DNA from 2 places in the Bradyrhizobium sp. KB893862 SZCCT0404 genome. Region 1 is predicted to be linked to the other one. Evidence: riboswitches for the same ligand, from Rfam matches in the RefSeq annotation. Region 1 holds a riboswitch; the other holds the start of a gene.
The links. A riboswitch is a leader RNA that binds a small molecule or an ion and turns the genes downstream of it on or off. The one in region 1 is predicted to bind S-adenosylmethionine.
Positions count from the first base shown of each region.

Region 2: another riboswitch for S-adenosylmethionine. It lies ahead of JQ617_RS36815 (O-succinylhomoserine sulfhydrylase); the one in region 1 lies ahead of metX (homoserine O-acetyltransferase MetX).

Region 1 is NZ_JAFCLT010000003.1:523,074-526,480, reverse strand. Features, by position in the region: gene hisC (histidinol-phosphate transaminase) at 1-967, opposite strand, end outside; gene JQ617_RS16410 (chorismate mutase) at 1,003-1,851, opposite strand; SAM riboswitch at 2,068-2,147, shown strand; gene metX (homoserine O-acetyltransferase MetX) at 2,233-3,407, shown strand, end outside.
Region 2 is NZ_JAFCLT010000015.1:66,386-69,792, reverse strand. Features, by position in the region: gene JQ617_RS36830 (hypothetical protein) at 1-306, opposite strand, end outside; gene JQ617_RS36825 (PAS domain S-box protein) at 411-824, opposite strand; gene JQ617_RS36820 (2'-deoxycytidine 5'-triphosphate deaminase) at 935-2,071, opposite strand; SAM riboswitch at 2,152-2,231, shown strand; gene JQ617_RS36815 (O-succinylhomoserine sulfhydrylase) at 2,306-3,407, shown strand, end outside.

The DNA.
Region 1 (3,407 bases):
TGAGGAACGCGTCGGCGTCGTCCGAGGTCCTGCCCTTCTCGGTCGGGAAGTGGATCAGCACGAAATTGGCGACGCTCGGGGTCACCTTCAGGCCGAGCTTGGTGATCTCCTCGGTCAGCCAGTTGCGCCAGGTCTCGGTGAACTGCTTGGACATTGCCTGATGCGCGGTGTCCTCGATCGCGGCGACCGCGGCGTACATCGCCGGCGTCGACACGTTGAAGGGACCGCGGATGCGGTTGACGGCATCGATGATGTGCTCGGGGCCGAACATCCAGCCGATGCGCAGCGCCGCCAGGCCGTGGATCTTGGAGAAGGTGTGCGTCACCACCGTGTTCTCGGTGGTGGCGACGAGCTCGATGCCCATTTCATAGTCGTTGCGGGAAACGTAGTCGCAATAGGCGGCGTCCAGCACCAGCAGCACATGCGAGGGCAGGCCGGCGCGCAGCCGCTTGACCTCGTCGAACGGAATGTAGGTGCCGGTCGGGTTGTTGGGGTTGGCGAGCCAGACCAGCTTCGTCTTCGGCGTCACCGCCTTCAGGATGGCGTCGACGTTGCAGGTGAGGTTGGTCTCCTCCGCGATCACGTTCCTGGCGCCGACCGCCATGGTAGCGATCGGATAGACCAGGAATCCGTGCGTGGTGGAGATCGCCTCGTCGCCCTGGCCGAGATAGGTGTGGGCGAGCAGGTTGAGGATCTCGTCCGAGCCGGCGCCGCAGATGATGCGGTTGGGATCGAGGCCATAGCTGCGGCCGATCGCTTCGCGCAGCACGCGCGAGGTGCCTTCCGGATAGTCTTCCAGATGATCCGCCACGCGCTTGAAGGCTTCGATCGCCTTGGGCGAGGGCCCGAACGGCGTCTCGTTGGCCGACAGCTTGAACACCTTGCGGCCCGGCTCCGGCACCGGGGTCTTGCCGGGCGTGTAGGGCGCAATATCGAGAATGCCGGGGTTCGGCACGGGGCGGGACATCTTCAACTCCGGATAGGCTTTAGGCGATACGCGATTTACGATTTCGGCCCGGTCGGGGCCACCGTATAGCGCGTTGCGTGGCTGCCGACGAGGGCCGTGGAGCGTACCGAGGCCCCCGCCTCGATCAGGGCAGCCCTGATTTTGCCGATGCTGCTCTCGCTCGTAACCGAGACGAGCAAGGCCGCGCCGTCGAAGGCGGTATCGGGCACCGCCACGATCTCGGCGAGCGGCGACAGGGCGCGCGCGACCTCGGCATTCCATCCCGACACGCGCACGCTGAAGGTCTCGACCTCCGTCACCAGGGCGCTGTCGGCGACGCGCGAGATCGCGAACACCGGCAGCGCGGCCGGATGGTCGGCGCGCTCGACGAAGGGCATCCGCGCGATGATCTTCGGCGCGCCCTCTGCTTCCAGCTCCAGCCACCAGGGTGTGCGGCTCGAGGTCGCCGAGACCAGCGCCAGATCGCCCTTGGATTTCGCCACCGCCTCGACCGCTGCCTGCGCGCTGAAATGCGCGACGTAAGGAACCGTGAAGCCGAAATGGAAGCGCACGGAATCGCGCATCGCTGGCTCGCTCACCGAGATGTCGGCGTGCACGGAGAACGGCGCCTGCACATAGGTGAAGGTCGAGATGATGACGCGCCAGATGCTCTCGACCGTGTCGAGCGGCAGGATGCCGCGATGACGCTGCACGATCTCGCGCATCATCGAGGCCTCGCGCGCCGGACGGAAGGCCGAGCCGACCTCCTGGGTCTGCTTGACCTGGATCAGGCGGTCGATGATGTCGCCGCGCTGCATCAGCAGGCGATGCATGCCCTCGTCGATCGCGTCAATCTCCTTGCGCAATTCCTGCAATGACGGTGGCGCGGGCGGACGTTGGGACATATCTGACTGGACTGTTGAGAGGCGTTCCAATGCGGGCCGGCCCAGGAAACTGGTAGGAAACTGGTAAGGCCGGATCCGCTGCGATCGACGTCTTGATTAGGCAGTCGGGGCGGCGAAAGCAAAGAGAAATGACGGCCTGTCCGGCGGGCAAGACAGGGACGAATTTGGTTGATCCGGTCCGCGACTTGACGAAAACCGCCCAAGCCGGTAGTTTTTTGCCCGTTCCGTGGTCATTTGAGCCGGCCGGCTTGCAGCCACGTTAAAAAACTCGCTAAACAGGCCGGGGACGCTTCCGATCCCGGCCGAACCTATCGTTCAGGCCGGGTTTTTCATGGCCTGATTCCAGCGGCGGTCTGACGACAGTCGCAAACGAGGTCGATGATGGTTGGCGTCAAGTCCGTGCCCAGTCCCGCGATCAGTGCCGACGACCGGTCGCATGAGGTGGATCATCCGAGCTCGCCGGTCGCGCAGTTCGGCGCCGACCAGCCGCTGCGGCTCGATTGCGGCGTCGATCTCTCCCCGTTCCAGATCGCCTATCAGACCTATGGCGAACTCAACGCCGATCGCTCCAACGCGGTGCTGATCTGCCATGCGCTGACCGGCGATCAGCATGTCGCCAATGTGCATCCCGTCACCGGCAAGTCCGGCTGGTGGGAGACGCTGGTCGGCCCGGGCCGGCCGCTCGATCCCAAGCATTACTTCATCATCTGCTCCAACGTGATCGGCGGCTGCATGGGCTCGACCGGGCCGGCCTCGATCAATCCCGCCACCGGCAAGGTGTGGGGCCTCGATTTTCCCGTCATCACCATTCCGGACATGGTGCGCGCGCAGGCGATGCTGATCGACCGGCTCGGCATCGACACGCTGTTCGCCGTCGTCGGTGGCTCGATGGGCGGCATGCAGGTGCTGCAATGGACTGCGGCCTATCCTGGCCGCGTCTACTCCGCGCTGGCGATCGCCTGCGCAACGCGGCACTCGGCGCAGAACATCGCCTTCCACGAGCTCGGCCGGCAGGCGGTGATGGCCGATCCCGACTGGCACAATGGCGGCTATGCCGATCAGGGCATCCATCCGCATCGCGGCCTCGCGGTGGCGCGCATGGCCGCGCACATCACCTATCTCTCGGACGCGGCGCTGCATCGCAAGTTCGGCCGGCGCATGCAGGATCGCGAATTGCCGACCTTCTCGTTCGATGCCGACTTCCAGGTCGAGTCCTATCTGCGCTACCAGGGCTCGTCCTTCGTCGAGCGCTTCGACGCCAATGCCTATCTCTATCTGACGCGCGCGATGGACTATTTCGACATCGCGGCCGACCATGGCGGCGTGCTGGCGAAGGCGTTCGCCGGCATCCAGACGCGTTTCTGCGTTGTGTCGTTCACCAGCGATTGGCTGTTCCCGACCTCGGAATCGCGCGCGCTGGTGCATGCGCTGAATGCGTCGAGCGCGCGGGTGTCGTTCGCCGAGATCGAGACCGATCGCGGCCACGACGCCTTCCTGCTCGACGTGCCCGAATTCTTCGACATCTCCCGCGCCTTCCTGCAATCGGCCGGCAAGGC
Region 2 (3,407 bases), on a different contig from region 1:
GGCCTTGGTGTCGCTCTCGTACATGTACTCGACGTGGACGCCGCCGATCCAGTTGGAGAGATAGTGATATTGCGCGGCGGCCACCGCCGGCGGCAGATGATCGATCCCGAGCTTCCTAAGGCCCGGCAGGAAGCGCTCCTGCTGCTGGCGGCGGAACACGCGGAAGACGAATTCGGCGGCATCCGCCGTGCCGCGGCGCGTGACGACGGTGAGGATGAGGCCGGTGAAAAAAGCGTGGTAGAGGTCGGCGACCGCACGCCAGCGCTTCCATTGGGCTTCCTGCGCGGTGTCGCCTGGCGTGGTCATGTTCGCTCCCGATCGTTGTTGCAATCGAGTGTGTCACCGCCTCTGCCGACAGGCAACATGACGCGCGCGCAAGCCTCTCTGCGCGGCGGCCCGTCAATTCCGCATCACGAATTTCGTGCAACCTTCGCAGCGCGATCGCGCTCGACGCGTTCGGTGACGTCGCGCGCCATCGCGACCGATCCCTGCACCGCGCCGCCGGCATCCCGCACCAGCGCAAACGTCATCTCGATGTAGAGCTTGCGGCCGCTCTTGTGCAGCGCGCGGGTCAGTGTCGGCTTGCCCGCAAGCTTCATCGTGCCGCTCGCGAGCGCGGCCTCGAAACCTTTCCAGTGCGCGGCGCGCAGATGCTCGGGAATGATGAGGTCGAGATTCTGGCCGAGCGCTTCGTCGGCGGTGAAGCCGAACAGCGCGCTCGATGCGCGATTCCAGCGCGTGATCGTGCCGGCGCGATCGGAATAGATCAGCGCGTCGGCGACGTCGTTGAGGATGTTTGCGTCGAGTTGGGATTGGTCGGTCATGTCGCCACCTCGCCGGAATGTAGCCCGGATGGAGCGAAGCGTACCGGGATCGTGCCACAAGCGAGAGTGTCCCGGATTTCGCTTCGCTCCATCCGGGCTACAGGATCGGGCTACACCCGAAAATGCTTCGATAGTTTGAGGCCCTGGGCCTGGTAATTGGAACCGATGCGCTGGCCATACATGGCGTCGGGACGCGCCAGCATCTTCTCATAGACGAGGCGGCCGACGATCTGGCCGTGCTCGAGGATGAACGGCACCTCGCGCGAGCGCACTTCGAGCACCGCGCGCGATCCCAGCCCGCCGGCACCGGCATAGCCGAAACCGGGATCGAAGAAGCCGGCATAGTGCACGCGGAATTCGCCGACCAGCGGATCGAACGGCACCATCTCCGCGGCGTAATCCGGCGGCACCTGCACCGCTTCCTTGGAGGCGAGGATGTAGAACTCGCCGGGATCGAGGATCAGGCTGCCGTCGGGGCGCGCCGAGATCGGCTCCCAGAAATCCTCGACGGAATAGCCGGCGCGACGATCGACATCGACGACGCCGGTATGGCGCTTGGCACGATAGCCGACGAAGCCGTTCGCCTTCTCGCCGGAGAGATCGACCGAGACGGCAACGCCGCCCGCGAGATCGGCATCGTCGATATCGACGAGGCGCTCGGCGGCATGCAGCGCATCGAGCTCGTCGGCGTTGAGGATGGCATCGCCGGTGCGGAAGCGCACCTGCGACAGGCGCGAGCCCTCGCGCACCAGCACCGGAAACGTCTTCGGGCTGATCTCGGCATAGAGCGGGCCGTGATAGCCGGCGCCGATCATGTCGAAGCGGCGGGTGCCGTCGGCGATGACGCGGGTGAAGACGTCGAGGCGGCCGGTCGAGCTTTTAGGATTGGCGGCCGCGACGATCTCCGGCGGCAGCGCCAGGCTTTCCAGCAGCGGCACGATGTAGACGCAGTTGGTCTCCAGCACCGCGCCGTCGGCAAGGCTAAACTCGTGCAGCTTCAACTCGTCGATGCGCTCGGCGACGGTGGCACCGGGACCGGGCAGGAAGCTGGCGCGGACGCGATAGGCGATGTCGCCGAGACGCAGATCGAGGCTCGCCGGCTGGATCTGGCTCTCGACGAAATCGTAGGCGGGCAGGATGAGGCCTGCTTCCGCCATCGCCGCGATCATGCGGTCGGGCAGGATACCATTGGCGTCGGGCGCGACCGTGAACGTCAACCGAGGGTCCTCATCAGGGGTCAAGTACATCCGGACATGCGGGAAATACTAGCCTTTTACGGCTATCCGATGGACGCCTTGACGAAAAGGGCAATGCGGAATATGAGCATCACTTATCCCGTGGTGATTTGAGCCGGCCGGCTTGCAGCCACGTTAAATAAGTCGCTAAACAGGCCGGGGACCTCTGTGATCCCGGCCCGTGGTTTTATCCAGGCCGGTTTTTTTGTGACCGTTTTCGACGAGACGGTCATATCGGAGGGTCCTATGTCGAAGTCGCCTGCCACTTACCGCCCCGAAACCCGCCTGGTCCATTCCGGCACCCTGCGCTCGCAATATGGCGAGACGTCAGAGGCGCTGTTTTTGACGCAAGGGTATGTCTACAACAGCGCCGAGGAGTGCGAGGCGCGGTTCAAGGGCGAGGATCCCGGCTTCATCTATTCGCGCTACTCCAACCCGACGATCGCAATGTTCGAGCGCCGCATGATCGAGCTCGAGGGCGCCGAAGCCGCGCGCTCGGCGGCAACCGGCATGGCGGCGGTGACCACCGCGATCCTGGCGCCGCTGAAGGCCGGAGATCACGTCGTTGCTTCCCGCGCGCTGTTCGGGTCGTGCCTCTACGTCATCCAGGACCTGTTGCCGCGCTACGGCATCGAGACCACGCTGGTCGACGGCGCCAATCTCGATGAATGGCAGCGCGCGGTGAAGACCAACACCAAGACGTTCTTCCTGGAGAGCCCGACCAACCCGACGCTCGACGTGCTCGACATTCCCGGCATCGCCGAGATCGCGCACAAGGGTGGCGCGCGGCTTGTCGTCGACAACGTGTTCGCGACCCCGATCTGGCAGAGCCCGCTCGCGCTCGGGGCCGACGTCGTCGTCTACTCCGCGACCAAGCACATCGACGGCCAGGGCCGCTGTCTCGGCGGCATCATCCTGTCGTCGGAAGCCTTCATCGCCGAGCACATCCACAATTTCATGCGCCAGACCGGCCCGTCGATCTCGCCCTTCAACGCCTGGGTCCTGCTCAAGGGCCTGGAAACGCTGGGCGTGCGCGTGCGCGCGCAGACCGACACGGCGGCGCAGGTCGCCGAGGTGCTGGCGAGCCATCCGAAGATCTCGCGGCTGATCTATCCCGGCCGCGCCGATCATCCTCAGGCGGCGCTGGTGAAGAAGCAGATGCGCGGCGGCTCGACGCTGGTCGGCTTCGAGGTGAAGGGCGGCAAGGCCGCGGCGTTCCGCGTGCTCAACGAACTCAAGCTTGCGAAGATCTCCAACAATCTCGGCGACGCCAAGAGCCTCGTGACCCATCCGGCCACCACGACGCATCAGCGCCTGAAGCCGGAAGACCGCGCCGCGCTCGGCATCA